Regions from separate parts of the Streptomyces sp. NPDC016469 genome, predicted to be linked through region 2. Evidence: riboswitches for the same ligand, from Rfam matches in the RefSeq annotation. Region 2 holds a riboswitch; the other holds the start of a gene.

Region 1 (15,829 bases), on a different contig from region 2:
CGGCACGGTCAGCCGTACGGTGTCGCCCGCGCGGTACGTACGGCCGAGCAGGAGGCGCTGCTCGTCGTAGAAGTGGCTGGGCCGGAACGGCTTGTCCACGACCGGGGCGGGCGTCGTGTCGGCGGGCACGCAGCCGCACTCGGTGATCCACCAGTCGGGGTGGAGGAGCCCGGCCCCCGGGTCGTTGGAGAACGGGTACTGGTTGTACAGCCAGGAGTACCGCGAGGTCAGCGTCATCGTGGACCGCTTGTGGCCGTTCACCGAGACGTCGAGCGGAGCCGTGATCCCGCCGCCGCCCGGCGCGTCCGGGATGCTGTAGCGCACGGTGATGGCGTTGGCCGCCGCCGGAAGCGTGAACTCCACATGCTGCCCGGGCGCCAGCTCGACCGCCTGACGCCCCGACGCCTCGGACGGCAGCGTGTACGCGTCCCGGTCCGGCCCGATCACGGTCCCGTCGGTCACCGCGTTCTCGGCCTCCTGCTCCGCGAACGCCACCTTCGCGCCCCGGCCCTGCACCAGCGCGGGATCGAGGGCGGCGCGCGTGACGGCCGGGGCCGGAACGGCGGCGGGCCGGGGCCCGGCGAGCGCGGGGGCACCGGCCAGCACCCCGAACCCGACGGCGGCCGCGGTCACCGAGGCGACCGTGGACGCGTACAGCCCGGCCCGACGCGGTCTTCGCACCGCCGCCGCGACAACGGCGAACTTCCGTGACATCGCATGCCCGTTTCTCTGAGTCCTGGGTGCCAACGGCCAAGCGCGCGTGGGGAATCGCCGCCGTCGTGGGTGAGGCGACAGTAGGGCGGGCGCCTGCCCGCACACAAGCTCCGTGCATGAATTTTCCGAGCACGTGAAGCGTAGATGCATGACTGGGTCGGCTTTTTGCGCAGTGAGCGCAAGGGGCGGCGAGGTGCCCCGCGCAAAGCCAGGTCCCTCGACACCTCGGGGGGTACCCGCCGCAGTGGGAGCTGCCGCACCCGCGGTTTTCGGGGCAGGCAGAGGCCAGGAATACCCCCGGGGGTACCCCTGTTAGGGTGAGTGACAGATACCCCCCGGGGTACATCGTTCGAGAGGAGTCGTAGTCGTGTTCTTCGTTGACACCCTGGAGTTCGAGGGGCTTGGCAATCGCAGCTACCTGGCCGGCGGGGCCGCGGCCGCGGTGGTCGTCGATCCGCCGCGCGACATCGACCAGGTGATCGCCGCCGCCGCCCGGCGCGGGGTGCGCATTGCGTACGTGGCGGAGACCCACGTGCACAACGACTACGTCACCGGCGGCCTGGAGCTGGCCCGCGTCACCGGCGCCCAGTACCTGGTGCCCGCGGCGGCGCACGTGTCCTTCGCCCGCACCCCGGTCGCCGACGGCGACACCGTGGACGTGGACGAGAATCTGGTGCTGCGGGCGATCGCGACCCCTGGGCACACCCCGCACCACACCTCCTACGTCCTGGAAGAGGACGGGCGTGGCGTGGCGGCGTTCACCGGCGGATCGCTGCTGATCGGCACGGTGGGCCGCCCCGACCTGGTCGAACCAAGGCTGACCGAGCAGCTGGCCCGGGCCCAGCACGCCTCCGCCCGCCGCCTGGCCGCCGAGCTGGACGACGAGGTGCCGGTACTGCCCACCCACGGGTTCGGCAGCTTCTGCTCCTCCGCCCAGTCAGAGGGGGACGCGACCACGATAGGCAGGGAACGCACCAGCAACGACGCGCTCACCCTGGACGTGGACACCTTCGTTCAGCGGATGCTTGCCGGGCTGGAGGACGTGCCCGCCTACTACGCGCACATGGGCCCGGCCAACGCCGCGGGCCCCGCCCCCGTCGACCTGACCCCGCCACGGCGTGCGGACGCGGGCGAGATCGCCTCCAGGCTGGCGGCGGGTGAGTGGGTGGTGGACCTGCGCAGCCGCCTGGCCTTTGCCGAGGGGCATGTGGCCGGGTCGTTCAACTTCGAGGGCGAGGGCAAGCTCGCCACCTACCTCGCCTGGCTGATCCCGTGGGGCAAGCCCGTCACCCTACTCGCCGACACCCCCGCGCAGATCGCCGACGCGCAGCGGGAGCTGGCCCGGGTCGGCATCGACCGCCCGGCCGCCGCCGCCACCGGCGACCCCGCCACCTGGGTCGGTGAGGGCGAGCAGCTCGCTTCGTTCCCGCGGGCCCGCTTCGCCGACCTCGCCCACGCGCGCGACCGCGGCGATGACGTGGTCGTCCTGGACGTGCGCCGGGACTCCGAGCGGGCGGGCGGCTACATCGACGGCTCGGTCCACATCCCGGTCCACGATCTGCACGACCGCATCGGCGAGGTGCCGCACGGCACGGTGTGGGTGCACTGCGCCGGCGGGATGCGCGCGGCGATCGCCGCCTCCCTGCTGGATGCCGCCGGCCGCGACGTGGTCGCCGTCGATGACGGTTTCGACGCCGCGGCGGATGCCGGGCTGTCCCTGGCCTCCGGCTGATGTCCGACCGTTCTCCCCGCAAGGAAGTAAGCGTGTGATGTTCCTCTTTCGCCGAAACGGGCCCCGTGTCACGGTCGATGGGGCACGCAGTCGTACCAGCGGCGACCGGCCTGACGCTGTCCTGCTGGATGTCCGTGAGAAGCCCGAATGGACCGCGGGCCACGCCCCGGGCGCCGTCCACGTACCGCTGACGAAACTGGTCGCCGGCGCCGCCCTGCCCGCCGAGGCCGAGGGGCGTCCGCTGGTGGTGATCTGCCGCAGCGGTCACCGCTCCCAGCAGGCGGCGAAGCTCCTCACCGAGCGCGGAGCGCAGGCGGTGGACGTCGAGGGCGGCATGAACGCGTGGGCCGCCGCCGGGCACCCGGTCGTCGACGAACGCGGGAACAGCGGCCGGATAGCGTGACCGTACTCGTTCTCGCCCTCATCGCCGGGGCCGTCGTCGGTCTCGCCCTCGGAGCCCTCGGCGGCGGTGGCAGCGTCCTTGCCGTGCCGGCACTGATCTACCTGCTCGGCTTCACCCCGGCCGCCGCCACCACCGCCGGCCTGATCATCGTCACCGCCACCTCCGCCACCGCCCTGTACGCCCACACCCGGGACGGGAACGTGGCTTGGAAGACAGGGGCCCTGTTCGCCGCAGCGGGCATCGTCCCCGCCTTCCTCGCCGGCGCTGTCGCCGGGAGCCTGCCCGAAGCGGTACTGACGGCAGCGTTTGCGCTCATCGCCGCGCTGGCTGCCCTGCGCATGCTGCGGCCCTCCGCGTCCGAGCCGCCGGACCGGATCCGTCCCGGCAAGGCGGCCGGTGCCGGTGCCGGACTCGGCGCCGTGACGGGCTTTCTGGGCGTCGGCGGGGGATTCCTCGCCGTGCCCGCCCTGGTGAGCGTCCTGGGCCTGACCATGCGGCGAGCGGTGGGCACCAGCCTGCTCGTCATCACAGTGAACTCACTCGCCGCGCTCGCCGCACGCACCGGCACCACCGGCGGGCTCCACTGGGAGATCATCGGCCCCTTCACCGGAGCCGCGATCCTCGGCGCCTGGGACGGCAAACGACTCGGGACGAAGATCTCCGGCACCACCCTTCAGAAGGTCTTCGCCTGCGTCCTGCTGGCGGTAGCGGCCTTCATGCTCGTCGACGCGATCACCTGAACACGACGGCCGCCAACGGCTCGGACCAGGGAGGCGGGAGAACTCCTCCGGCCCACCGCGCATCCCAGGACCGCCTCCGGCCCGCTTTCGTCGGATCACGCTCCACCACGACTTCCGAACCGTAAGGACATTGCCATGACCACCCCCACAGTCCTCGCCACCGACGAGGCGCGCAGCCGCCTGCACGAACTGACCATCATCGACGTGCGCACCCCGGGTGAGTACGCCGGCGGCCATCTCCCCGGCGCGCTCAACATCCCCCTCGACCAGATCCAGCGCGCGCTGCCCGACATCCGTCACGCCACCGGCCGCGGCGACGTCCTGGTCGTCTGCGCCTCCGGCGCACGCTCCGAGAACGCCTGCAAGATCCTCGCGGAGAACGGCATCACCGCCGCCACCCTGTCGGGAGGCACCGGCGCCTGGGCAGCCGACGGCCACGAGCTCCACCGCCCCCAGGGTGCCTCCCGCGCCACCTGGGGAATGGAGCGGCAGGTGAGGCTCACCGCAGGAGTGACCGTGCTGCTCGGCCTGCTGCTCGGGCTCGTAGTCCACCCCGCCTTCCAGCTCATCTCCGCCGGCATCGCGGCCGGTCTGGTCTTCTCCGCCCTGACCAACACCTGCGGCATGGCCGCCATGCTCGCCAAGCTCCCCCACAACCGCCCCCGCGCCGCCGACCTCGACAACACGCTGGCCGCACTGCGCAGCCGCTGAACCACACGACGAAGGGGAGGGATCCGGAGCCGGATCCCTCCCCACTACAAATACCCCCCCGGGTATCTGCCCTAAGGGGTAACCCCACCCGAGCAAAGAGTGGCGCGGCGGTCCCCGAGCCCCGCACGGAAGCGGAAGCCCTGGAATGACGCTGAGCTACCCGTCCTCTCGTCGTAGCTATACGAGACCAGGGCCCAGTCCTTTGTTCGGACTGAGTCCGATCACTGGTCTCACGGTCTACTGGCCGGTATACAGAGGAGGTTGGGTCCGCCGGGCACGAGCCGCCGAGCGGCCGGGTGCCTTCTGACGCCCTGTGCGCCCCGGTCACCGCTGCCCGTCCGCGGACTGTCGTCATTTCTGGGGAGGGCACGATGATCCACCGCACGCGTCCGGGCAGGGCCGTATCCAAGCGACGTACCGCCATCGCGCTGGCGGCGCTGAGCAGCTGCGCGCTCACCGCCGGCTTCACCGGCACGGCCTCGGCCGCGACAGGGGGCGCGCACGGATCCCCCCGCACCTCCTACGTGGCGCTGGGCGACTCCTACACGTCCGGCCCGCTGATACCCACACAGGTCGACGCCAACTGCGCCCGGTCCGACCACAACTACCCGTCGATCACCGCGCGCGAGCGCCACGTCGCCTCGTTCACCGACGTGAGCTGCGGCGGTGCGACGACCGCGGAGATGTGGCAGGCCCAGGGCACCAATGGGCCTCAGCTGGACGCGGTGAAGAAGGACACGGATCTCGTGACCCTACAGATCGGCGGCAACGACGTCGGCTTCGGCTCCATCATCGGCACCTGTGCGACCCTCAGCGCCAAGGACCTCGCCGGCAATCCCTGCCAGCAGTACTACGGGGCCGAGGGGTACGACCAGTTGACGCTGAAGATCCTCCGGACGGCCCCCAAGATCGCCCGCGTGCTGCGGGAGGTGCACCACAAGGCTCCCCACGCACGCGTGGTCGTCGTCGGCTACCCGGACCTCCTTCCCGAGGACGGCACCGGCTGCTTCCCCCAGGTCCCGTTCGCCGCGAAGGACTTCCCCTACCTGCGGGACACGGAGAAGCGCCTCAACCTGATGCTGCGCACGGTGGCGCTGCTGAACCGGGCCGACTACGTGGACACCTACGGGCCGACGGTGGGCCACGACATGTGCAAGGCGCCCGCCGACCGGTGGATCGAACCGCTGAGCCCCGCGGCGCCCGCCGCTCCGGCCCACCCCAACGCCAAGGGCGAGGAGGTCATGGCACAGGCGCTCCTGAAGACCCTGACCAGGGGCGCCGGGCGCCACTGACCTCTGGCGCGCGGGGGCGCGCCTCCACCTACCCGGTCGGCTCCACCGGCAGCGTCAACTCCGAGTCCGCGTGCACCGTCACCCGCACGGGTACGAACTCCGTCGCGTCGACCCGGCCCTCTCCCGTGCCCGGGTTCAGCGCGAAGCGCGGGTGGGGGCCGGGGCTGATCTGCCAGCGGATGCGGTGGCCCGGGGCGAAGCGGTGGGCGGTGGCGGTCATCGGGATCGTGACGTGGACCGGGTCCGTGCCCGTGGTGCGGAGCCGGGCCAGGCCGTCGCAGACGTTGACCGAGCGCCCCTCGGGGTCCACGTCGCACAGCCGGACGAACACCTCGCCGTGCCCCGTGTCCGTGGCGGCGCTGATCCGGGCGGAGACCGGGCCGAGGACGGTGAGGGGTTCGGCCAGGGCGGGCCCGGTGAACGTGAGGACGTCCCCGCGCGCCTCCAGCGACGCGTTGTCCCGCGCCCCGGCCGTACGGGAGAGCAGCGCGCCGCCCAGCGTGGGGACCGGATCGTCCGGGTCGTGGCGGAAGGAGGCGACGGGGGCGGCGTCCGAGGGCGCCTCGCGGGTGAGGTGGCCGTCGGCGGTCGGGTACCAGGAGGCCGTGGCCGCGACCGGAGGCCACGCGTCCAGGTCCCGGGCGCCCGCCTCCGCGCCGCCCACGTGCACACGCACCGGCGTCGGGCGCAGTCCGGACGGGTCGTCGCACAGGTGGGCCCGGAGCCAGGCCAGGGATTCGGTGAACACCTCGGCCCAGCCCGCCTGGAGCGCCGAGGTGTGCGTCCACGGGCCGACCAGCAGGGACGCCTCGCCGCCCGCCCGGCGCAGCCGGCCGTACTGCGCGAAGGTCTGGTCCACGAGGGCGTCGTGCCAGCCGGTGACAAGGGCGGTGGGCACGGCCGCCCGGTCCGCCGCCCCGGCCAGGGACGCGCCCTGCCAGTACGGGTCGCTCGCGTCCGGGTGGGCCATCACCTCGTCCAGCCAGGGGATCTCGCCGCCGAGCGCGTCCGCGTACGCCCCGCGCAGCGGACGCGCGGTGACGGCGGAGCGCACCCGGCGCTGGAGGCGCAGGGTCGCCCGGACGAACGCGCCCATGCCCCGGTGCTGGTACGTCATGCCGGCGCCCACGGCGAGCGCGGTCTCCAGGTTGAGGACGCCGTCCGTGTGGAAGAGGGCGTACGGATCGTGCAGCCCCACCTGGACCACCATGGCCTTCAGCTCCGGCGGCGGATCGAGGGCCAGCGCCCACTGGACGTACCCGAGGTAGCTGGGGCCGACGGTGCCCAGACGGCCGTCGAACCAGGGCTGTTCGCGCAGCCAGGCGACCGTCGCGAGGCCGTCGGCGGGCTCGTTGCGCCAGAGGTGGAAGTCGCCGCCAGAGCCGCCGGTGCCCCGGCAGCTCTGCAGGACCACATGGAAGCCCTGCTCGGCGAAGAGGAGGCCGTACTGCGGGGACCATGGCACTCCCCGCCCGTACGGCGTACGGACCAGGAGGGTCGGGAAGTCGCCCTCGGCGCGCGGGAAGTAGTGGTCGGTGAGCAGCGGGCTGCCGTCTGCGGCGGGGACCGTCAGACCGCGCTCCACGCCCACCTGGTGGCGCGCGGCGGGCAGGCCGCGCCATGAGGCGCGCATCAGCCGGGAGGCGAGCGGCGGCTTCGCGGACGACGGGGTCCATGCGGCCCGGGGGTGGGCGTCGTGCGTCGGTCGGGTCATCTTCGCCTCCATCGGTACGGCACGCAGGGGTGCGGCAAACCCCGCACCCCTATTCTCGTACTAAGTACGAGAATACTGGATGCTTGGATGGACCGCGGAGGCGACCAGGGTGAGAGAGGCAGAGCACGTGACCCGCACCGAAGGTGCCGGAGGCATCGATCCGCGAGTTCTCTGGCGGGAACCGGACCGGCCCCGGCGCGGGCGCAGACCCGCCTTCAGCCGCGAGGCGATCACGGCCGCCGCCGTCGTCGTCGCGGACGCCGAGGGCATCGACGCGGTCACCATGCGGCGGGTCGCCGCGGAAGTGGGCGCCGGCGTCATGTCGCTCTACAGCTACGCCCCGGACAAGGAGACGCTGCTGGACCTGATGATCGACCACGTCTCCGGCGAACTGCCCACGTCCGGCCCGCTCACCGGCGACTGGCGCGCCGACCTGAAGACCATCGGCCGCCACCAGCGCGCGAACATGCTCCGCCACCCCTGGCTGCCCGCCGCCGTGCAGACCCGCCGGTCCCTGGGCCCCCGCACGCTGGCTTTCGTGGAGCACGCGCTGGCCGCCCTGCGGCCCAGCGGGCTCGACGGGGCGGCGCGCCTGGAGGTCTTCGCCCAGCTCACCGCGTTCGTGGCGGCCCAGGTGGGCTACGAGGTCGGCCAGACACAGGTGGCCCAGGACCCCGGCCGGGCCGCTGCCGAGGCGCGGTATCTGGCGGAGGTCGCGGCGGACGGCAACCATCCGGAACTGGCGGAGGCCCTGGCGACGGCCGGGCGGCCGGTCACTCCGGACGCCATGTTCGACCGCTTCCTCACCCGTCTCGTGGACGGCCTCGACGCGGGCTGACCCCGTACGCGCAAAGACACCGGCCCCCGGGGACGAATCCCCGGGGGCCGGTGCCGTGGAACTGCTGGAACCGCCGATCCGTCAGGATCAGAAGTCCATGTCACCGCCCGGCATGCCGCCCGGAGCGGCCGCGGCGGCCTTCTCCGGCTTGTCGGCGATGACGGCCTCGGTGGTGAGGAACAGCGCGGCGATCGACGCGGCGTTCTGCAGGGCGGAGCGCGTGACCTTCGCCGGGTCGAGAATGCCCTCGGCGATCATGTCGACGTACTCGCCGGTCGCGGCGTTGAGGCCGTGACCGATCGGCAGGTTGCGCACCTTCTCCACGACGACGCCACCCTCGAGACCACCGTTGACGGCGATCTGCTTCAGCGGGGCCTCGAGCGCGAGCTTGACTGCGTTGGCGCCGGTCGCCTCGTCACCCGAGAGCTCCAGCTTCTCGAAGACGGCCGAAGCCTGGAGCAGAGCCACGCCACCACCGGCGACGATGCCCTCCTCGACGGCGGCCTTGGCGTTGCGCACCGCGTCCTCGATGCGGTGCTTGCGCTCCTTCAGCTCGACCTCGGTGGCGGCACCGGCCTTGATGACGGCCACGCCGCCGGCCAGCTTCGCCAGGCGCTCCTGGAGCTTCTCGCGGTCGTAGTCCGAGTCGGAGTTCTCGATCTCGGCACGGATCTGGTTGACGCGGCCCTGGACCTGGTCGCTGTCACCGGCGCCGTCGACGATCGTCGTCTCGTCCTTGGTGATGACGACCTTGCGGGCGCGGCCGAGCAGGTCGAGACCGGCGTTCTCCAGCTTGAGGCCGACCTCCTCGGAGATGACGGTGCCGCCCGTGAGGATGGCGATGTCACCGAGCATGGCCTTGCGGCGGTCGCCGAAGCCCGGGGCCTTGACGGCGACGGACTTGAACGTGCCGCGGATCTTGTTGACGACCAGGGTCGACAGGGCCTCGCCCTCGACGTCCTCGGCGATGATCAGCAGCGGCTTGCCGGACTGCATGACCTTCTCCAGCAGCGGAAGGAGGTCCTTCACGTTGCTGACCTTGGAGTTCACGATGAGGATGTACGGGTCGTCCAGGGACGACTCCATGCGCTCCATGTCGGTGGCGAAGTACGCCGAGATGTAGCCCTTGTCGAAGCGCATACCCTCGGTGAGCTCCAGCTCCAGACCGAAGGTCTGGGACTCCTCGACGGTGATGACGCCTTCCTTGCCGACCTTGTCCATGGCCTCGGCGATGAGCTCGCCGATCTGGGTGTCGGCGGCGGAGATGGAGGCGGTCGAAGCGATCTGCTCCTTGGTCTCCACGTCCTTGGCCTGCTCCAGGAGGGCGGCGGAGACGGCCTCGACGGCCTTCTCGATGCCCCGCTTGAGAGCCATCGGGTTCGCACCCGCGGCCACGTTGCGCAGGCCCTCGCGGACGAGCGCCTGGGCGAGAACGGTGGCGGTGGTCGTACCGTCGCCGGCGACGTCGTCCGTCTTCTTGGCGACCTCCTTGACCAGCTCCGCACCGATCTTCTCGTACGGGTCCTCCAGCTCGATCTCCTTGGCGATGGAGACACCATCGTTGGTGATCGTGGGGGCGCCCCACTTCTTCTCGAGGACGACGTTGCGACCCTTGGGGCCAAGGGTGACCTTGACGGCGTCGGCGAGCTGGTTCATGCCGCGCTCGAGACCGCGCCGGGCCTCCTCGTCGAACGCGATGATCTTGGCCATGTGAAGTGGTCCTCCCGGACAGGGGTGGATTGCTCCGGACCGAGTGGCGCCCGCGACGGACGGCCTGCCTGCCCTGCGGTTCCTTCCCCGCCTGGCGTGCGGGCCTCACCGGCCCGGTCCAAAATTCTGTCACTCTCACCTGGAGAGTGCTAAGCCCAATGATTAGCACTCGACCCCGTCGAGTGCAAGCGCCGAAGGCTCCTTGAGGGGTGGTGGTCGGGCGACGGGAGGGCGCAAGCCCCCCCGGCCGGAGTGTGGACAACCCCCGGGCGGCACCCGGGCGGCCCCGGACACGCGAAGGGCCCGTACCCCTATAGGTACGGACCCTTCGTACGTGCGTGGCGTCGCGGCCGACGTGCCGTGCCGGGCTCAGCCGACGGCGAGCTTGACCATGTCCGCCTGCGGCCCCTTCTGGCCCTGCGAGATCTCGAACTCGACCCGCTGACCTTCTTCGAGGGTGCGGTACCCGTCCATCTGGATCGCGCTGTAGTGGACGAATACATCCGCACCACCGTCGACCGCGATGAAGCCGTACCCCTTCTCCGCGTTGAACCACTTGACGGTGCCCTGAGCCATGCCTAACTCCCCTGTAACGTGTGTGCGCCGAAGCGCGTCGACCGCGGCTGAATGTATCTGCCCAACTGCCCTCTGCAACAGGTCAATTGGACGACAATTCTGGGCGGCACCGATCGCCCGAATATGGGGAATTCATGAGCTTGCGGGGCAAGTCGGGCCCGGCAAAGGCGACTTATGGCACAAGAGGGCCGGGCACATTGGCTGCTTCTGATCGTGGCGCGGCGCATTCTCATATGCGAGGGGCACGGGCAGCGAAGGGGACTTCCCACACTCTACCCCGCTCAACCATGCAGAATTGCCCCCTCCGCTTCTCTCGCGGAGGGGGCAATTGCGGTGACGCTACGCAGCCGTGGGCTCAGCAGCCGCCGGCCACGGCGGGAATGATCGAGACGCCGGCACCGTCCGGGGTCGCCGCGTCGAGGCCGCCTTCAAAGCGCACGTCGTCGTCGTTGACGTACACGTTGACGAAGCGGCGGAGCTTGCCCTGGTCGTCCAGCACGCGGGCGGCGATGCCCGGGTGGTCCTTCTCCAGCGAGGCGATGACCTCGGAGAGGGTCGCGCCCTCGGCCGGAACCTCGGCCTGGCCGCCGGTGTAGGTGCGGAGGATGGTGGGAATGCGGACCTTGACGCTCATGGCGGTGCCTTCCTGAATTCTCGGGTGGTCAGCTGGTGGCGAGTCCGGCGGCGCGGAAGGCGTCCAGGCTCGGGCGGATCGTGGCGGTCGCCTGTGAGGTGTCGGCCACCGCGTCCAGCGTCTTGAGGCCGTCACCCGTGTTCAGGACGACGGTGGTGAGCGCCGGGTCGAGCAGGCCGGCCTCGATCAGCTTCTTCGTCACGCCGACCGTCACCCCGCCCGCCGTCTCGGCGAAGATGCCCTCGGTGCGGGCCAGCAGCTTGATCGCGTCCACGACCTGCTCGTCGTTCACGTCCTCGACGGCGCCGCCGGTGCGGCGGGCGATGTCCAGGACGTACGGGCCGTCGGCCGGATTGCCGATCGCGAGGGACTTGGCGATCGTGTTCGGCTTCTGCGGGCGGACCACGTCGTGACCGGCCTTGAAGGCGGTGGAGACCGGGGAGCAGCCCTCGGCCTGGGCGCCGAAGATCTTGTAGGGCTTGTCCTCGACCAGCCCGAGCTTGATCAGCTCCTGGAGGCCCTTGTCGATCTTCGTGAGCTGCGAGCCGGACGCGATCGGGATGACGATCTGGTCGGGCAGCCGCCAGCCGAGCTGCTCGCAGATCTCGTACGCCAGCGTCTTGGAGCCCTCGCCGTAGTACGGACGCAGGTTCACGTTGACGAAGCCCCAGCCCTCGCCCAGCGGGTCGCCGATGAGCTCGGAGCAGAAGCGGTTGACGTCGTCGTAGTTGCCCTCGATGCCGACCAGCTCACCGCCGTACACCGCGGCCATGACGACCTTGCCCTGCTCCAGGTCGTGCGGGATGAACACGCAGGAGCGCAGGCCCGCCCGGGACGCGGCGGCGCCGACCGCACCGGCGAGGTTGCCGGTCGAGGAGCAGGAGAGCGTGGTGAAGCCGAAGGCGCGGGCGGCCTCGACGGCGATCGCGACGACGCGGTCCTTGAAGGAGTGCGTCGGATTGCCCGAGTCGTCCTTCACGTACAGGCCGCCGGTCACACCCAGCTCGCGGGCGAGGTTGTCGGCCTTGACCAGCTTGGTGAAGCCGGGGTTGAGATTGGGCTTGTCGGCCACATCGGCGGGCACCGGCAGCAGCGGCGCGTAACGCCAGATGTTGTTCGGGCCGGCCTCGATGCGCTTCTTCAGCTCGTCGGGGGAGCCGCTCGGCAGGTCGTACGCCACTTCGAGCGGCCCGAAACAGGACGCGCAGGCGAAAATGGGACCGAGTGCGAACCGTTCACCGCATTCGCGGCAGGAAAGGGCCGCTGCGGGACCGAGGTCCACGGAAGATTCGGTGGGTGCTGCGACAGTCTCAACAGCCATGATGGCGAGGCCCTTTCTCCTCATCTTCCTCACGGCGCGTTTCGCCGCGAGACGGAATTGGCACCTTCCCCACCTGACCTCGCGGTCGGCAGGAGGGTTGCCGGGACTTCAACGGGCCGTTCCCTCTGTCCCTCTGGATGAGCGCTGTGGCGACGGATCATGGATCCGCGCATTTGTCGGCGGACCGACCCCGGCATGCGATGGCCGTCCGCGTTGTTCAAGACTGTAACCGAAGGAGCGGACGGGTGAGATAGCCGTCCGTACCGCGAGATGGATCACATACAGGGAGTATCGACCGTGCTCGAAGAGGTCGAAAGCTGGCTGACCAGGCGTTCCTGGTCAGCCGCCGACCACCCGCCGGCGAGCGTGCGGGCCGCCGCGAACGGTACGGGCGTCAGTGTCGTTCTACCGGCCCTCAACGAGGCCGCGACCGTCGGGGACATCGTCGCGACGATCCGGCGCGAGCTGATGGAGCGCGTTCCGCTGGTGGACGAACTGGTCGTGATCGACTCGGGCTCCACGGACGCCACCGCCGAGGTCGCCCGCCGCGCGGGCGCCCGCGTCGTCCACCGCGACGCGATCCTGCCCCGCCTCCCCGCCGTCCCCGGCAAGGGCGAGGTGCTGTGGCGGTCGCTCCTCGTGACCAGCGGCGACATCCTGTGCTTCATCGACGCGGACCTGAAGGACTTCTCGGCCGACTTCGTCTCCGGCATCGTCGGCCCGCTGCTGGCCCACCCCGAGGTGCAGTTCGTCAAGGCGATGTACGACCGGCCGCTCGGCACGGTGGCCGGCCAGGGCGGCCGCGTCACCGAGCTGGTGGCCCGCCCCCTGCTGAATCTGCACTGGCCGCTCCTCGCGGGCTTCGTCCAGCCGCTGGGCGGCGAGTACGCCGTACGCCGCTCGCTCCTGGAGCGGCTGCCGTTCCCGGTCGGTTACGGGGTCGAGCTCGGCCTGCTCGTGGACGCGCTGCACACCGTGGGCCTCGACGCCCTCGCCCAGGTGGACGTCGGCGTCCGCGTCCACCGCCACCAGGACGGCCAGGCGCTCGGCCGGATGGCCGCCGCGATCTACCGCACCGCGCAGGTGCGGCTCTCCCGGGGTCATCTGGTGCGCCCCTCGCTGACCCAGTTCGAACGGGGACCGGACGGGTTCGTTCCGCGCACCTACCCGGTGGACACGCAGGAGAGGCCGCCCATGTGCGAGATCGAGGAGTACCTGGCACGCCGCGCGGCCTGATCGCGACTGCATCCCGTCCGACTTCGTACGTTTGGGCGGATCGGGTTCGGGCTAGATTCCGGCCATGGTCTCCGAGCACGCCCCCCAGCCCGCTGCCCAGGTTCTCGTCGCGTCCAACCGCGGCCCCGTCTCGTACGCCCTGGGCGACGACGGCACCCTCGAAGCGAAACGGGGCGGAGGCGGACTCGTCTCCGGCCTCAGCGCCGTGGACGACAAGATGTGGGTCTGCGCCGCCCTCGGCGACGGCGACCGGGAGGCGGTGCGCCGAGGGGTCGGCGAGCCGGGCGTCCGGATGCTCGACATCGACGCCGGGGTGCACGCCGACGCGTACAACGGCATCGCCAACTCCGTGCTGTGGTTCGTCCACCACATGCTGTACCAGACGCCCGTCGAGCCCGTCTTCGACGCGGAGTTCCGCAGGCAGTGGGCCTCCTTCGAGGCGTACAACCGCGCCTTCGCCGAAGCGCTGGCCGAGGAGGCGGGCGAGGGCGCGGCCGTCCTCGTGCAGGACTACCACCTCTCGCTGGTCCCCGGCATGCTCCGCGAGCTGCGCCCCGACCTGCGGATCGGCCACTTCTCGCACACCCCGTGGGCGCCCGTCGACTACTTCCGGCTGCTCCCCGACGACATCGCCGAGCAGCTGCTGCGCGGCATCCTCGGCGCCGACCGCGCCGCCTTCCTGACCCGCCGCTGGGCGGACGCCTTCATCGGCTGCTGCACGGAGATCCTGGGCGGCACCGGCCGCACCCGCATCGGTGTCCACGGCCTGGGCGCCGACGCCGGATTCCTGCGGAGCCGCGCGCACGAGGCGGACGTGGACGAGCGGATGGCCGCCCTGCGCGAGCAGATCGGGCCGGACCGGAAGACGGTCGTCCGGGTCGACCGCACGGAGCTGTCCAAGAACATCGTCCGGGGCCTCCACGCCTACCGCACCCTGCTGGACGAACACCCCGAGTGGCGCGAACGCGTCGTGCACGTCGCCTTCGCCTACCCCTCGCGCCAGGACCTCGCGGTCTACCGGGAGTACACCGCGGAGGTCCAGCAGGTCGCCGACGCGATCAACAAGACGTACGGCACGGCGGGCTGGACGCCGGTCGTCCTGCACGTCAAGGACGACTTCGCCCGCTCGCTCGCCGCGTACCGGCTGGCCGACGTCGCCCTCGTCAACCCGATCCGGGACGGCATGAACCTGGTCGCCAAGGAGGTCCCGGTCGTCTCCGACGAGGGCTGCGCGCTGGTCCTGTCGCGGGAGGCCGGCGCGTACGAGGAGCTGGGCGAGCACGCCTTCACGGTCAACCCGTACGACGTCTCCGCCACGGCCGAGGCGCTGCACCGGGCGCTGACGCTCCCGGACGACGTACGGGCCGCCCGCACGGAACGTCTGGCCGAGGCGGCCACCGCGCTGCCGCCGCAGCAGTGGTTCCTGGACCAGCTGGAGGCGCTGCGGCGGGGTTAGGCGAGCCGGTCGGCCAGGGCGCGCAGGTAGTCCACGACCGCGCCCGGCCCCGGCAGGGACAGGTCGGCGCGCTCGGCGAGCTCCGGCACCTCGCCGCTCCCGCTGCAGATGAGCAGGCCGGGGACGGGGTCCGCCTCGTCCGTGCGCAGCTTCTCCACGGCCGCGTACGCGGCGAGGTCGCCCAGGTCGTCGCCCGCGTACAGCACGGACGTGGCGCCGATCTCGCGCACGTACTCGGTGAGCGCGACGCCCTTGTCCATGCCCGGCGGGCGCAACTCCAGGACCAGCCGCCCCGGCTCCACGATCAGCCCGTGGCGCGCGGCCAGCTCGCCGAGGGGCCCGCACAGCGCGTCGAACGCGGCCTGCGGATCGGCGGCGCGGCGGGTGTGCACGGCGAGGGCGTGGCCCTTGTCCTCGGTCCAGGTCCCGGACTCCGTCAATACGTCGGGGAGTTCGGCGCGCACGGCCGCGACGCCCGGGTGCGGGTCGGGGGCGTGCACGGTCCCGGTCACGGCGTCCCAGCGCTCGGCGCCGTAGTGCCCGAGCACGACGAGGTGGTCGAGCCCGGCGACCCCGGCGACCCCGGCGTACCGCACGGCGACGTCGGCGGGGCGCCCGGTGATCACGGCCACGGACGCGACCTTCGGCGCGAGGGCGGCGAGCGCCTCCACGGCTCCGGGGTGCGCCCGCGCCTGCTCCGGGTCCGGCACGATGTCCGCCAGCGTCCCGTCGAAGTCGAGCGCGACGAGGGC
Region 2 (15,829 bases):
GTCCGCGGTGGTCTGCTGGTCCGGCAGATCCACCACTGGGCCGCGGTCATCTTCCTGGCCGGCATGTTCGTGCACATGATGCGCGTCTTCTTCACCGGCGCGTACCGCAAGCCGCGCGAGATCAACTGGCTGTTCGGCTTCCTGCTGTTCGTCCTCGGCATGTTCACCGGTTTCACCGGCTACTCGCTGCCGGACGACCTGCTCTCCGGTACCGGTGTCCGCTTCACCCAGGGCGCGATCCTGTCGACGCCGATCGTCGGTACGTACATCTCGATGTTCCTGTTCGGCGGGGAGTTCCCCGGCGGCGACATCATCGCGAGGTTCTACTCGATCCACATCCTGCTGCTGCCGGGCATCATGCTCGGGCTCGTGGTCGGCCACCTGATCCTGGTCTTCTACCACAAGCACACCCAGTTCGCGGGTCCCGGACGGACCAACAAGAACGTCGTCGGCATGCCCCTGCTGCCGGTGTACATGGCTAAGGCCGGCGGGTTCTTCTTCCTGGTCTTCGGCTTCATCGCGATCATCGCGGCGATCGCCTCGATCAACCCCATCTGGGCGATCGGCCCGTACCGTCCCGACCAGGTGTCCACGGGTGCCCAGCCGGACTGGTACATGGGCTTCGCCGAGGGCTTCGTCCGCGTGATGCCGGGCTGGGAGATCAACCTCTGGGGCCACACCCTGGTCCTGGGTGTCTTCATCCCGCTCGTCCTGTTCGGTCTGGTCCTCGGTGCGCTGGCCCTGTGGCCGTTCATCGAGTCCTGGATCACCGGTGACAAGCGCGAGCACCATCTCCTGGACAAGCCGCGCAACGCGCCGACCCGGACGGCCCTCGGTGTCGCCTGGGTGACGATCTACTTCGTCATGCTGATCGGCGGCGGCAACGACATCTGGGCGACGCACTTCCACCTGTCGCTCAACTCGATCAGCTGGTTCGTCCGTATCGCCTTCTTCGTCGGCCCGGTCATCGCGTTCGTCGTGACCCGGCGGATCTGCCTCGGCCTCCAGCGCCGCGACAAGGAGAAGGTGCTGCACGGCCGCGAGTCGGGTCTCATCAAGCGGCTGCCGCACGGTGAGTTCGTCGAGGTCCACGAGCCGCTGTCGCCGGAGGCGCGGTACAAGCTCACCGCGCACGAGCAGTACAAGCCGCTCGAGATCGGCCCGACGGTCGACGAGAACGGTGTGGAGCGCAAGGTCTCCAGGATCACCAAGGTCCGGGCGCGGCTCAGCAAGAGCCTGTACGGCGAGGACAACCAGATCGCCAAGCCCACCGCCGAGGAGTACAAGGAGATCACCAGCGGCCACGGCCACCACTGATCACCCGTTCTGATCGCCACGGCGAGAGCCCCGTCCATTCGCTGGACGGGGCTCTTTGCCGTCCCGGGGGCTCGATAGGGTGGAGCCCTCCCTTATCGGCTGTGGACCCCAGGAGCGGACCATGAACGTTGTGACCCCGGACGGCGGCGACAGCGTGGCGGCCTTCTCCTGGCCCAGCGTGCTGACCCCCCTGATGCGCGGCGAGGACCTGAGCGCCGATGCCACCGCGTGGGCCATGGACCGCGTCATGAGCGGCGAGGCCACCGACGCGCAGATCGCCGGTTTCGCGGTCGCCCTGCGCGCCAAGGGCGAGACGGTCACGGAGGTCTCCGGCCTGGTCCGCGCGATGTACGAGCACGCCACGACCATCGAAGTGCCGGGCCGGACCGTCGACATCGTCGGCACCGGCGGCGACATGGCCAAGACGGTCAACATCTCCACCATGTCCGCGATCGTGATCGCGGGGACCGGTGCCAAGGTCGTCAAGCACGGCAGCCGCTCCGCCTCGTCGGCCAGCGGCTCGTCCGACGTGCTCGGGAAGCTCGGCGTCAACCTGGAGCTGTCCCCGCGGCGCGTCGTGGAGGTGGCCGAGGAGGCGGGCATCACCTTCTGCTTCGCGGTGAAGTTCCACCCCGCCCTGCGCCACGCGGCCAAGGCCCGTGCGGAGCTGGGCGCGCCCACCACGTTCAACATCCTGGGCCCGCTCACCAATCCGGCCCGGGTGCGCTCCCAGGCGATCGGGGTGGCCGACCTCCGCATGGCCCCCATCGTCGCGGGCGTGCTCGCCGAGCGCGGCAACTCCGCCCTGGTGTTCCGGGGCGACGACGGCCTGGACGAGCTGACCACCACGGCGACCTCGCGGGTCTGGGTGGCCCGGGACGGCGTGGTCCGCGAGGAGACCTTCGACCCCCGCGACGTGGGCGTCGACCTGGTCCCGGTGGAGGCGCTGCGCGGCGCCGACGCCTCGTACAACGCGGATGTGGCGCGCCGGCTGCTGGCCGGGGAGACCGGTCCGGTGCGGGACGCCGTGCTGCTCAACTCGGCGGCGGCGCTGGTCGCGCTGGACCCGGGCGAGGGGACGCTCACCGAGCAGATCCGGGCCGGTATGGCGAAGGCGGCCGAGTCCATCGACTCGGGTGAGGCGGGGCGGGTGCTGGAGAGATGGGTCGTCGCCAGCAACGCGTGAGCGCGTCGATGTGAGGCAGGGCGCAGTCCGGATCGCGGACTGCGCCTTGCGCGTTCCCGTACGTATGGCAAGATGCTGCGCAGGTCATGAGTGACAGCGACTACGGCCCCGGCCCGCTGTCCGGCAACCCTCCGTCCGTGGCGGGGTGCCCCGGGTGAAGACCGGGCCGCAGGCAGCGAGGTCTGTGGCAAGCGCGGACCCCTCGACGTCGCGTGACGTCCACCCGTGGGGTCCTTGGTCCTCAGGGAGCCTCTTGTGAGCAAGCGAATGCGTTAGGGCCCGAGGCCCTTCTCCGCACACCCCTCTTCTCTTCCACTCCGTGCTGCCGCGTTTCCGCGGGCACGCGGAATTCGCCTGCCTGTTACGGGAGTTCGCCATGTCTGTCTTCACCGCTGCCGCCGACCAGTCGCTTTGTGCCCCGCTGCCGGTTCTGGGCGAGGATGTCCTCGTCCCGCTCGTCACCGGAGGTGAGGTCGGCTACGCCGCGCTGGACTACGCGGCGAGCGCCCCGGCGCTGAAGCGGGTCTGGGACGACGTGGCCGCGTACGCCCCGTACTACGGCAGCGTGCACCGGGGCGCCGGGTACCTCTCGCAGCTGTCCACGGACCTCTTCGAGTCGAGCCGGGCCACCGTGGCGGAGTTCCTGGGCTGCCGCCCCGAGGACCAGGTCGTCTTCACCCGGTCCACCACGGACTCGCTGAACCTGCTGGCCGCCGCGCTGCCCGCCGACTGCCAGGTCTTCGTCTTCGAGACCGAGCACCACGCCTCGCTGCTGCCCTGGCGCGACGCCCACGTCACCTACCTGAACGCCCCGCGCACCCCCGCCCAGGCCGTCGCCACCCTGGAGCGCGCCCTCGCCGACCGGAAGCCGCACGGCCCCGCGCTCGTCTGCGTCACCGGCGCGTCCAACGTCACCGGCGAGCTGTGGCCCGTACGGGAGCTGGCCGCCGCCGCGCACGCCCACGGCGCCCGGATCGTCCTGGACGCCGCCCAGCTCGCCCCGCACCACCCGGTGGACATCGCCGAGCTGGACGTGGACTGGGTCGCCTTCTCCGGGCACAAGCTGTACGCGCCGTTCGGCTCGGGCGTCCTGGCCGGCCGGGCCGACTGGCTGCGCGACGCGGAGCCGTACCTCGCCGGCGGCGGCGCCTCCCGTACGGTGGCCCGGCGCGCGGACGGCGGCGTGGACGTCGAGTGGCACACCACCGCCGCCCGCCACGAGGCCGGCTCGCCCAACGTCATCGGCGTCTACTCCATCGCCTCCGCCTGCAAGGCGCTCACCGAGGCCGGCTTCGACCGGCTGGTCGCCCGCGAGCAGCGCCTCGTCCGCGAGGTCCTGACCGGGCTGGCCGAGGTCCCCGAGGTGAAGGTGCTCTCGCTGTTCGGCGACGACGCGCCGAGGGTCGGCGTGATCTCGTTCGTGGTGGAGGGCTGGAACAGCTCCCACTTCGCCGCCGCGCTGTCCGCCGAGTACGGCATCGGGGTGCGCGACGGCCTCTTCTGCGCCCACCCGCTCGTGCGCACCCTGCTCGGCAGCGACCCGGGCGAGGCGGGGGAGTGCGGGGCGCCGGAGGCCCAGCCGGGCGAGCGGTCGCTCAACGCGATCCGGGTCAGCTTCGGCGCCGGGACCCCGGACGAGCACGTCGAGCGCTTCCTGCGCGCGGTCCGGGAGCTGGTGAGCGACGGGGCGCGCTGGAAGTACCGCACCGAGGACGGCCGTTGCGTGCCGGACCGGGGCGCCGCCCAGGTCTGAGGGCCGGGCGGCGCCGCCCGCCTACGCGTCCAGGCCGATGGAGAACGCGGCCTCCAGGTCGTGCTGCGAGTACGTGCGGAAGGCCACGTGGGTGTCGGTCCCCTCGACGCCCTGGATCTTGCTGATCCGGCCGGGGATGACCTCGGCCAGGTCGTCGTGCTTGGCCACCCGGACCATGGCGATCAGGTCGTAGGTGCCGGTGACCGAGAAGACCTCGCTGACGCTGTCCAGCGCGGCGATGGCCTCGGCGATCTCGGGAATCCGGTCCACGCTGGTTTTGATGAGCACGATCGCGGTGATCACGGCTGTGTTTCTCCCTCGGTGGCCGTGGCTGAAGACTTCACTCTAGCGTTACGCCTGTACCGCCCCCAGGCGTAGAAGAACCCGGTCGCGAAGCCGACGACGTGGGCCAGGTACGCCACACCGGGTCCGCTTCCCGCACCCTCGGCGGCCAGCCACTGGAGCACGAACCAGAAGATCAGCACCACCCACGCGGGGAAGCGCAGCGGCAGGAACAGCAGGAACGGGAAGACGCTGGTGACCCGGGCCCGGGGGAAGAGGTAGAGGAACGCCCCCAGCACGGCCGAGATCGCCCCCGACGCGCCGACGAGCGTCTGGTCGGACGTGGCGTGCGCGGCGGCGTACGCGAGCAGCGCGAGGTAGCCGCAGCCCAGGTAGAACAGGGCGAACTCGGTGTGCCCCATGCGTTCCTCGGCCATCGCGCCGAACACGTACAGGAACAGCATGTTGCCCAGCAGGTGCAGCCAGCTGCCGTGCACGAAGAGTGCGGTGAACGGGGTGAGCAGGGCGTGCGCCGAGCCGTCCCACAGCTCGCTCGGGATCACGCCCCACCGTTCGAAGTAGCCCGCCTGCGCGGCGAGCAGCGCGTCGGCCCCGCCGCGCACCGGGACGAAGCCGGAGAGCGGGCTGATCACGAAGACCGCGCAGCACAGGGCGATGAGGGCGTACGTCACCGGTGGCCCGCCCGAAGTGGCCGCGCGCAGGAGTCTGCCCGCCGCAGCCCGCCGATCGATCATGAACAGAGCATGACGCAAGCGGAGCGAACGGGACAGACCGCCTCGCCGTGCCGGGGGGAAGCGCCGAGGCCGTAGGGTGACAGGTGGACATCCGCAGTTCGACGGCGCACCGCGAGACCCTTGTCCGGCAGCTCACGGCTCGACGAAAGAGGACGCACGATGACGACCGTTCCCCAGCCGACCGACACCACTCGCTGGCGCTGCACGCTCTGCGGGAACCTCACGCGCTTCGACGTGACGCGGTCCTCGAAGGTCGTGGAGTACGTGCACCTCGACCTGGCCGGTGAGTCGAGCGTCGAGGAACGCGAGGTGGTCAGTGAGACCATCGAGTCGGTCCGTTGTCGTTGGTGCAACGCGGTGGACCAGATCGAGCTCGTCGACAGGCCGGGTGCCGACTCCTGACGGGGCCGTGCGGAGACAACACAATGGGGTGACGGATGGTGGAGCAGCCCGAGGGCGGCGCCGCGTCGGCCGACGGGGCCGACGACGCCGTGGAGGCGCTCGACCGCCCGCTGCCCGAAGGGGTACGGCGCCGGGTCGTCGCGCTGGTGTCCGACGCGTTCGGTGGCCTCACGGTCGCCGAACTGCCCACCCAGCTGAGGCAGTATGCCCGCTTCACGGCGTCGCGGCGCGCCAAGTTCGCCGGGAACGCCATGGCGGCCGCCGTGGCGAACGACGACCGGTTCCGCCGCCGGATCGGTGACCGGTTCCGGGAGGCCCAGCCGGAGCTGGCGGCTGCCGTGGAATCCGGCGCGCCGCCCGCCGCCGCCGACCCGGTGGACGTGGCGGCCGCGGCGTACGTGCTGCGCCCCGACGGCTGGGTCAAGCTGGTCGCGGCGGCCGGCGAGGAGGTCCAGCGCGCCGACGCCGAGCGGGCCGGCGAGGAGAGCCGGCGCGAGGTGGCGCGGCTGCGCGAGGAGCTGGCCGAGGCCCGGGCCCACACGAAGAGCGAGACGGAACGGCTCCGCGCCGAACTGGACGCCGCCCGCAAGGAGGCGGACTCCCTCCAGCGCAAGCTGCGCAGCGCGGTCAGCGAGGTCAAGCGCGGTGAGGCGGCGCTGCGCCGGGGACGCGCCGAGACCGAGGCGGTACGTGCCGAGGCGGCCGCCCAGGTGTCCGCCGCCGAGAGCGAGACCCGGCGGCTGAGGGCGAGGCTCGGGGAGGCGGAGGCGTCCGTCGAGGCGAGTCGCAGGGCTGCCCGGGAGGGGCGCTCTGTCGAGGACATGCGGCTGCGGCTGCTGCTGGACACGGTGCTCGAAGCGGCAGGCGGGCTGCGGCGCGAACTGGCGCTGCCGCCCTCCTCGATGCGGCCGGCGGACACTGTGGACGCGGTGGAGCCCGGCCGGATGTCGCCCAAGGACATCGCGGCCAGGGCCCTTTCGGAGACCGACCCGGCGCTGCTCGACCAGCTCCTGGCGCTGCCGCAGGCCCATTTGATCGTGGACGGCTACAACGTCACCAAGACGGGTTATCCGCAGATGCCGTTGGAGAAGCAGCGGCTGCGGCTGCTCGGCGGGCTCTCGGTCCTCGCGGCACGCACGGGCGCGGAGATGACGTGTGTGTTCGACGGGGCGGAGCTGGCCGCACCGGTGCTGCTGGCGCCGCCGCGCGGGGTGCGGGTGCTGTTCAGCAAGCCGGGGGTCACCGCCGACGAGCTGATCCGTCAACTGGCGCGCGCGGAACCGCCGGGACGGCCCGTGGTGGTGGTCTCCACCGACCGCGAGGTGGCCGACGGAGTGGCGAAGGCGGGGGCCAGGCCCGTTGCGTCCGCCTTGCTCCTGAAGAGGCTTTCGAGGGTTTAGTACCCCTTGTGGGGAGTTCGTCAGAGATCAGGGAACGGACCGTCAATTCGCCGCTACACGCCGTGGGGTGTGGGTAAAGAAGTGCCGTGTGTGACGAGATTTTTCCTGTGAGGATTTGAACTGATCACAAGATGGTCACTAAGGTCGGGCCTCGAACCTTCGCGCGGTCGATCACCCACCCGGGGTGGCGGCGAAGGAACCGCCGAGTCCGTGACGTTGCACGGAGCCGGGGATCTCTTCCCCCACAGATCCGGTAGGCGGCTCGAGGAAGAAGGAGCTCGCCTTCGTGGCGTCCCACCGTCGTCCCAAGCAGCCGAGCCGCACTCGTGTGACCGTGCTCACCGCGACCGCAGCCGCGGCCGTCGCCCTGTCCTCCCAGGCCGCTCACGCCGACCCCAAGCCGACCAAGAACGAGGTCAAGGCGAAGGTCGACAAGCTCTACCACGAGGCCGGAGCGGCCACCGAGCAGTACAACGGGGCCAAGGAGAAGCAGGAAAAGCTCGAGAAGCAGATCAGCGCGATCCAGGACAAGGTGGCCCGTGGGCAGGAGGAGCTCAACCAGCTCCGCACCGGCCTCGGTTCCCTCGCCGCCGCGCAGTACCGCTCCGGAGGCATCGACCCCTCCGTCCAGCTCTTCCTCTCGTCCGACCCGGACAGCTTCCTCGACCAGGCGTCCGCGCTCGACCAGTTGACGGCCAAGCAGACCGAGGCCCTGTCGAAGGTCCAGGAGAAGCAGCGGGCCCTCGCGCAGCAGCGCAAGGAGGCCCAGGACAAGCTGAGCGACCTCGCCTCCGTCCGCAAGACGCTCGGTGAGAAGAAGAAGAAGCAGCAGGCGAAGCTCGCCGAGGCGCGCCGCCTGCTCAACACCCTCACCGCGGCCGAGCAGGCGAAGATCCGCCAGGACGAGGCCCGCGCCAGCCGCGACGCGGGCACCCGCGTCGACCTCGGCAGCGAGGCCCCCGCCTCCGGTCTCGGAGCCGCCGCCCTCAACGCCGCCGCCACCCGTCTGGGCAAGCCGTACGTCCCCTCGGCCACCGGACCCAACTCGTTCGACTGCTCGGGCCTGACCATGTGGGCCTACGCCCAGGCCGGCGTCAACATCACCCGCACCACCTACACCCAGGTCAACCAGGGCCACCGGATCGGCGTCAGCCAGCTGGCCCCCGGCGACCTGGTCTTCTTCAACGGCAACGAGCACGTCGGCCTCTACGCGGGCAACGGCCAGGTCCTGCACGCCCCGTACCCCGGCGCCTACGTGCGCTACGAGTCGATGAGCACCATCGGCAGCATCTACGCCGCCGTGCGCATCTGAACCGCGCCCGAACGGGCGAATTCCCGCGCCCCGTACTGACGCCCGCCCCGCCGGAGACCACAGGTCACCGGCGGGGCGTCACTGTGTGTGGCCCCCACCGGCCCGGCGCGTCTTTGTCCGCTCCGTGATCACACGGCTACTGTCTGCCTGCTGCCGCGGCTCCCGTACGTCGGTCCGCCCGTCCGGGCGGCAGGGGCCGCGCGCGTCTGCGTACAGCGGAAGGGAGTGCGGCGTCCTGTGGGATCCCATCGCCGTTCCACACAGCCCGGAGCCGGTCGCGGTGCCCGGGCCACTGTCCTGACGGCGGCGGCCGCGACCGCGGCCGCGACACTCGGCGCCGCCACCGCGCACGCCGAGCCGCACGACACCCCGCAGTCCGCCGGGGCCCGCGTCGACCACCTCTACGCCGAGGCCGAGCGCGCCACCGAGCAGTACAACAGGGCCGGCGAGGACGTGACCCGGCTGCGCGGCGAGGTGAGCCGGGCCCAGGACCGGGCCGCCCGGGGCCAGGAACGCATCAATAGGATGCGCGAGGAGCTGGGCTCGGCGGCCCGGGCGGAGTACCGGGCGGGCGGCATCGACCCCTCGCTGGCCCTGCTGCTCACCTCGGACCCCGAGAGCTACCTCGACCGGGCCGCCGCCGTCACCATGGCCGACGCCCACCGGGCCGCCGCCCTCGCCGAACTCCGCAGGGCCCAGCGGGCGCTCGCCCAGACCCGGGCCGAGGCCGCCCGCTCGCTGGCCGGCCTGGAGCGCGGCCGGGAAGCCGTCAGCCGCCACAAGCGGACCGTCGAACGCAAGCTCGCCCGGGCCAGGCAGCTGCTGAAGTCTCTGCCGGCCTCCGAGCGGGCCGCCCTGGCCCGCGCCTCGCGCGACGGCCGCGACCCGGGCGCCGGGCTCCTGGCCGGGCTCCCCGCGGGCTCGTCCCGCGCCGCCGCGGCCGTCCTGGCCGCACAGCAGGCGCTCGGCCGGCCCTACGTGTGGGGCGCCAACGGGCCCTCCGGGTTCGACTGCTCCGGGCTGATGCAGTGGGCCTGGGCCCAGGCCGGGGTGAGCCTGCCCCGGACCTCGCAGGCCCAGCGGTACGCCGGCCGCATGGTGCCGCTCTCCGAGGCCCGCCCCGGCGACCTCGTCGCCTACCGGGCGGACGCGAGCCACATCGCGATGTACGTCGGGAACGGCCAGGTCATCCACGCCCCGTACCCGGGCGCCCCGGTCCGCTACGACCCCGTCGGCATGATGCCCGTCTCCTCGGTCACCCGGGTCTGACCCCGGCGACAGCCCGTACGCTCGTCGTGTGGTCGAACGGGTGCGCATAGGTGGCGGGCGGCGGCGGGCGGCGGGTGCCGTGCTCGCCGCGCTGCTGTGCGCCTCCGGCTGCTCCGCCCCGGCCGACCGGGCGCCCGACAGCACCTCCCGGGGCGTCCGCGCCACCCTGGACGGGCGCGCCGCCGCCGTGCTGCACCACGACCCGGCCGCCTACGCCGCCGCCGTCGACCCGGATGCCACCGCGCTGCGCACCGCCCAGCGCCGGGAGATCGCCCGGCTGGCGGACGTGCCGCTCGGCTCCTGGACGTACCGGCTGACCCACCTCACCCCGCACGGGGCGGACCGGGTCACCGCCGACGTCACGCTCGGCTACCGGATCGCGGGCTACGACAGCGCCCCGGTCTCCGTCGACCGGGTCGTGGACCTGGCCCGCGACCCGGCGGACGGCCGCTGGTACGTCACCGCGGACCGGGCCGCCGACGGCGGCGCCGGGCAGCTGTGGGAGCAGGGCGACGTGGAGGTGGTGCACGGCAGGCACAGCCTGGTCCTGGGCGTCGGCCGCTCCCGGGACGAGCTGGACGCGATCGCGGCGACGGCGGACGAGGCGGTGCCCGCGGTCTCCGCCGCCTGGCCGGAGCGATGGGCGGGGCGCGTGGTGGTGCTGGTGCCGGACAGCGTGACGGAGATGGGCCGGCTGCTCGGGTCGCCCGCCTCGAACTACAAGGGCATAGCGGCCGTCACCACCGGCGAGACCGGCGGCACCGGGAAGGCCCCCGCCGACCGGGTGATCGTCAACCCGGAGGCGTACGCCCTGCTCGGGGGCTTCGGGCAGCGCGTCGTCCTCACCCACGAGACCACCCATGTGGCCACCCGGAAGCAGACGTCGTCCGCCACCCCGACCTGGCTCTCCGAGGGCTTCGCGGACTGGGCGGCCTACCGGGACCAGGACCGCACCGCCGAGGAGATCGCCCCCGAGCTGGCCGACGCGGTCCGGGCCGGTGACGTGCCGGCCGCGCTGCCCGAGGACGAGGACTTCGCCTTCGCGGGGGAGGCGGACGGGCTGGCGAAGGCGTACGAGGGCGGCTGGCTGGCCTGCGAGCTGATCGCCGACCGCTGGGGCGAGGAGAAGCTGTTCGCCTTCTACCGGGCCGTCGGCGCCCACCACGGGCGCGACGGCGCGGTCGAGGACGCCCTGCACGAGGTGCTGGGCACAACCCCGCAGGACTTCACGGCGCGCTGGCGGGTGTATCTGCGCGACCGGCTCGGCTGAGCACGGACTCGGCCACCGCCTCCCGCACCGCCTCACGCCCCGGGGCTCGTACCGTGTCCCGCCACAGCCGCGCCGCCGCCAGCACACACGCGGCGACCAGCAGCCCGTTGCGCAGGAACATCAGCGTCAGGCCCTGCGCGTCGCTCGTCACCACATGGACGAAACCGATCGGGAATTCCAGCTGCGTCACACCCGTGGCCGCCACCACCAGTACGGCCGGCCACCCCATCCGGCTCTCCCGCAGCACCAGGCACACCGCCGCGAGGCCGATCAGCCACAGCATGTACTGCGGGCTGATCACCCGGCTCGTCGTGGTGAACAGCAGCACTGCCGTGAACGCCGCGTCCGCCGGCGTGCTCACCCCGAACGTCCGCGCCCGCAGCCGCCACAGCAGCAGCCAGCCGAACGCGGCCACGCTCAGCCCCAGCGCCAGGGTGCTCACCAGCGGTACGTGCGGGCCCAGGAACTCCAGCGAGCCGTAGTGCAGCTCCACCCGGCCCTCCCAGCCGAACTGCCGCCACACGTGGAAGACCAGCGCCCCCAGCGACTCGACCTCGGTGCCCCGGTCCCGCTGGAAGCCGAGGAACGCCAGCGCGCCCGGTGCCGCCGCCACGCACACCAGCAGCAGCCCGGCCGCCACCGCCGCCGCCGTCGCCCACGCCAGCCGGGTCGCGCGCCCCCGGGCCGTCCCGGCCAGCAGCAGCGCCGGCCACACCTTCAGCAGCGCCCCGAACGCGGCCAGCGCCCCCAGCACCCGGGGGTGCCGCAGCCCGGCCAGCAGCGCCGCCACCGCCACGGCCGTCACCATCACGTCGTACCGGGCGTACGCGGTCGTGCCGAGCAGCGGCACGCCCGCCACCCACACCCACACCCCGGCCGCCCGGCGCCCCGGACCGTCGCTCGCGCGCAGCAGCATTCCCAGGACCAGCGCGTCGCACAGGAACGCCAGCACGAAGAAGGCCGTGGCGTAGTCCAGGAACGGCAGCAGGGCGGGGGAGAGGACGGCCAGGGCCGCCACCGGCGGGTACTGCCAGGTGACGTCGGACTCCGGGTAGGTGCCGGAGCGCAGCACCTCGGACCAGCCGTGGTAGATCACCGACACGTCGCTCGTCACGTCGAGCCCGGGCGGGGTGAGCACCTTGGTCACCCAGAGCAGCAGCACCGCCCTGGTGAGCGCCCACACCGCGAAGGCCGCCGGACGCGTGCCGCTGGAACCCGTCATGACCTGCCCTCACCCGTCCTGTACGCCGTACGAAACAGCCATGATGCCCGTACGCCCTGTGCGCGGGCCATCAGGCACGGCCGCCGGGGCCGGTACTGTCGGCGGCGATGGACAAGACCTTGATCGTGACCAACGACTTCCCGCCCCGCCCGGGAGGCATCCAGGCGTTCCTGCACAACATGGCGCTGCGGCTCGACCCCGACCGGGTCGTCGTCTACGCCTCCACCTGGAAGCGCGGGGCCGAGGGCGCGGCCGCCACCGCCGCCTTCGACGCCGAGCAGCCCTTCACCGTCGTCCGCGACCGTACGACGATGCTGCTGCCGACCCCGCGCGTGACCCGGCGCGCCACGGAGCTGCTGCGCGCGCACGGCTGCTCGTCCGTCTGGTTCGGCGCCGCCGCCCCGCTCGGCCTGATGGGCCCCGCGCTGCGCGAGGCGGGCGCCCGGCGGCTCGTCGCCACGACGCACGGCCACGAGGCGGCCTGGGCGCAGCTGCCCGCGTCCCGGCAGCTGCTGCGCCGGATCGGCGAGGGCACCGACACGCTGACCTACCTCGGCGAGTACACCCGCTCCCGGATCGCCGCCGCGCTCACCCCGGCCGCCGCCCGCCGCATGGTGCAGCTGCCGCCGGGCGTGGACGAGAAGACGTTCCGCCCGGACTCCGGCGGCGACGAGGTACGGGCCCGGCTCAGGCTCACCGAGCGGCCCGTCGTGGTCTGCGTGTCCCGGCTGGTGCCCCGCAAGGGCCAGGACACCCTGATCCTCGCGATGCCCGCGATCCTGGCCGAACAGCCGGACGCGGTCCTGCTCATCGTGGGCGGCGGGCCCTACGAGGACGACCTGCGCAAGCTGGCCGCGCGCACCGGTGTGGCGGACTCCGTGCGGTTCACCGGGCCGGTGCCCTGGTCGGAGCTGCCCGCGCACTACGGGGCCGGGGACGTCTTCGCGATGCCCTGCCGGACCCGGCGCGGCGGCCTCGACGTGGAGGGCCTGGGCATCGTCTACCTGGAGGCGTCCGCGACCGGGCTGCCGGTGGTGGCCGGTGACTCCGGCGGCGCCCCGGACGCGGTGCTCGACGGCGAGACCGGCTGGGTCGTGCGCGGCGGCGAGCCCGGCGACGCGGCGGAGCGGATCAGCGCGCTGCTGGGCGACGCGGAGCTGCGGCGGCGCATGGGGGAGCGGGGCCGGGCCTGGGTCGAGGAGAAGTGGCGCTGGGACCTGCTGGCGGAGCGGCTGAGGGAACTGCTCTGATACGTGGACGAGGGGGCCCGCACCACAGCGGTGCGGGCCCCCTCGTCCACGTACGCCTCACGAGCGGTAGATCGACTCCACCTCGTCCGCGAAGTCCTTCGCCACCACGTTCCGCTTCAGCTTCAGCGAGGGCGTGATGTGGCCGGCCTCCTCGGTGAACTGGGCGCCCAGGATGCGGAACTTGCGTACGGACTCGGCCTTGGAGACCGCCGCGTTGCCGTCGTCCACCGCGCGCTGCACCTCGGCCAGCAGCTCCGGGTCGTCGCGCAGCGACAGCGCGGTCGAGCCGGCCGGCTTGCCGTGCTCCTCGGCCCAGCGGCCCAGGAACTCCTCGTCCAGCGTCACCAGCGCGCCCACGAAGGGCCGCCCGTCGCCGACCACCATGCACTCCGCCACCAGGGCGTGGCCGCGGATGCGGTCCTCGATGACGGCGGGGGCGACGTTCTTGCCGCCGGCCGTGACGATGATCTCCTTCTTGCGGCCGGTGATCGCGAGGTAGCCGTCCTCGTCCAGCGTGCCGATGTCCCCGGTGTGGAACCAGCCGTCCGCCAGCGCCTCGGCCGTCGCCGCCTCGTTGTTCCAGTAGCCGGAGAACAGGTGCTCGCCGTGGAGCAGCACCTCGCCGTCGTCCGCGATGCGCACCACGGAACCGGGCAGCGGCTGGCCGACCGTGCCGATCTTCTGCCGGTCCCAGGGGTTGAAGGCGGTGGCCGCGCAGGACTCGGTCAGGCCGTAGCCCTCCAGGACGGTGAAGCCGATGCCCCGGTAGAAGTGGCCCAGCCGCTCGCCGAGCGGGGCGCCGCCGGAGATCGCGTGCTCGCCGCGCCCGCCGAGCACCGCGCGCAGCTTGCCGTAGACGAGGCGGTCGAAGACCTTGTGGCGGAACTTCAGGCCCAGCGAGGGGCCCTGCGGGGTACCCAGCGCACGGCTGTAGGCGATCGCCGTGTCGGCGGCCTTGTCGAAGACCTTGCCCTTGCCGTCGGCCTGCGCCTTGGCGCGCGCCGCGTTGTAGACCTTCTCGAAGACGCGCGGAACGCCGAGGATCAGCGTCGGGCGGAACGCCGCCAGCTCATCGGTGAGGTTCTTGATGTCCGGGACGCAGCCGAGCTTGATCGGCGCCATCACCGAGGCGACCTCGACCAGCCGTCCGAAGACGTGGGCGGCCGGCAGGAAGAGCAGGACCGAGCACTCGCCGGTACGGAAGAGGGGCTTGAGGCGCTCCACCACGTTGCCGCACTCCGCGAAGAAGCTGCGGTGCGTCAGCACGCAGCCCTTGGGGCGGCCCGTGGTGCCCGAGGTGTAGACGATGGTGGCCGGGTCGTCCGCCTTGGCCGCGGCGCTGCGCAGGTCCACGGTCTCCTCGGAGACCCCTTCGCCCTGGGCCCGGAGCGTGTCGACGGCGCCCTTCTCGATCTGCCAGACGTGACGCAGGCCGGGGAGCCGGTCGCGCACGGAGGCGACGGCGGCGGCGTGCGCGTCGCTCTCCACCAGGACCGCGACGGCCCCCGAGTCACCGAGGATCCACTGCACCTGCTCGGGCGAACTGGTCTCGTACACCGGCACGGTGACCGCGCCCGCGCTCCAGATCGCGAAGTCCAGCAGCACCCACTCGTACCGGGTGCGCGACATCAGGGCCACCCGGTCGCCGGGCTCGACGCCCGCCGCGATCAGGCCCTTGGCGGCCGACCGGACCTCGGCCAGGAACCGCACGGCGGTGACGTCCGTCCAGACGCCCGCCACTTTGCGGCTCATCACCGCGACATCGGGATGCTGAGCGGCATTGCGGCGGATGAGATCCGTCAGGTTGCCGTCCGAGGGGACCTCGTACAGGGCCGGAAGGCTGAACTCGCGCAAGACTGCTGCTCCTCATCGGGCTCCGGTGCCACGGCTCTGTGTGACGCACCGGCGCGGTCCAAGATGGCGGGTGCTCAGTGGGGTGAGCACGACTGGACTGCCCGGACGTTACCCACCAGTACTCGGTTCCGGATAGGGGGTTCCGGCCAGATGTCTTATGCGTCACACATATCGGGACGTCCTTTCGCGCACAGTAGTCCACCCCTACACGCACCAGGAAGTAACCGCAGGTCCGGGGCCTTCGCGCAGGCCCTAGGGTGTTTTCATGCGAGCAGGAGCGAACACCCGCGTCCATGTGGTCAGCGATGTACACGGCAACACCGAGGCCCTGGCCCGCGCCGGGGACGGTGCCGACGCCCTGATCTGCCTCGGTGACCTGGTCCTCTTCCTCGACTACGCCGACCACTCGCGCGGCATCTTCCCCGACCTCTTCGGCGTCGAGAACGCCGACCGCATCGTCGCCCTGCGCACCGCCCGCCGCTTCGACGAGGCCCGCGCCTTCGGCCGGCAGCTGTGGCTGGGAAGGGACCGGAACGCCGCGATCACCGAGGCGGTCC

What was found. A riboswitch is a leader RNA that binds a small molecule or an ion and turns the genes downstream of it on or off. The one in region 2 is predicted to bind S-adenosylmethionine.
Region 1: it holds a riboswitch for S-adenosylmethionine, as region 2 does, so the genes downstream of both, thrC (threonine synthase) here and ABZ565_RS28180 (aminotransferase class V-fold PLP-dependent enzyme) in region 2, are expected to answer to the same signal.

Annotation. Positions count from the first base shown of each region.
Region 1 is NZ_JBEYCQ010000020.1:1,493-17,321, forward strand. It holds gene ABZ565_RS22660 (glycosyl hydrolase family 28-related protein) at 1-714, opposite strand, end outside; gene ABZ565_RS22665 (MBL fold metallo-hydrolase) at 1,082-2,446, shown strand; gene ABZ565_RS22670 (rhodanese-like domain-containing protein) at 2,484-2,849, shown strand; gene ABZ565_RS22675 (sulfite exporter TauE/SafE family protein) at 2,846-3,589, shown strand; gene ABZ565_RS22680 (rhodanese-like domain-containing protein) at 3,725-4,300, shown strand; gene ABZ565_RS22685 (SGNH/GDSL hydrolase family protein) at 4,672-5,592, shown strand; gene ABZ565_RS22690 (CocE/NonD family hydrolase) at 5,621-7,306, opposite strand; gene ABZ565_RS22695 (TetR/AcrR family transcriptional regulator C-terminal domain-containing protein) at 7,434-8,144, shown strand; gene groL (chaperonin GroEL) at 8,232-9,854, opposite strand; gene ABZ565_RS22705 (cold-shock protein) at 10,224-10,430, opposite strand; gene ABZ565_RS22710 (MoaD/ThiS family protein) at 10,786-11,064, opposite strand; gene thrC (threonine synthase) at 11,093-12,385, opposite strand; SAM riboswitch class I at 12,403-12,529, opposite strand; gene ABZ565_RS22720 (glucosyl-3-phosphoglycerate synthase) at 12,683-13,621, shown strand; gene ABZ565_RS22725 (trehalose-6-phosphate synthase) at 13,686-15,077, shown strand; gene otsB (trehalose-phosphatase) at 15,074-15,829, opposite strand, start outside.
Region 2 is NZ_JBEYCQ010000030.1:12,578-28,406, forward strand. It holds gene ABZ565_RS28170 (ubiquinol-cytochrome c reductase cytochrome b subunit) at 1-1,317, shown strand, start outside; gene trpD (anthranilate phosphoribosyltransferase) at 1,439-2,503, shown strand; SAM riboswitch class IV at 2,586-2,703, shown strand; gene ABZ565_RS28180 (aminotransferase class V-fold PLP-dependent enzyme) at 2,880-4,256, shown strand; gene ABZ565_RS28185 (Lrp/AsnC ligand binding domain-containing protein) at 4,278-4,559, opposite strand; gene ABZ565_RS28190 (rhomboid family intramembrane serine protease) at 4,556-5,293, opposite strand; gene ABZ565_RS28195 (hypothetical protein) at 5,453-5,695, shown strand; gene ABZ565_RS28200 (NYN domain-containing protein) at 5,734-7,095, shown strand; gene ABZ565_RS28205 (NlpC/P60 family protein) at 7,382-8,407, shown strand; gene ABZ565_RS28210 (C40 family peptidase) at 8,645-9,676, shown strand; gene ABZ565_RS28215 (hypothetical protein) at 9,705-10,946, shown strand; gene ABZ565_RS28220 (glycosyltransferase family 87 protein) at 10,903-12,168, opposite strand; gene ABZ565_RS28225 (glycosyltransferase family 4 protein) at 12,276-13,418, shown strand; gene ABZ565_RS28230 (AMP-dependent synthetase/ligase) at 13,476-15,272, opposite strand; gene ABZ565_RS28235 (metallophosphoesterase) at 15,538-15,829, shown strand, end outside.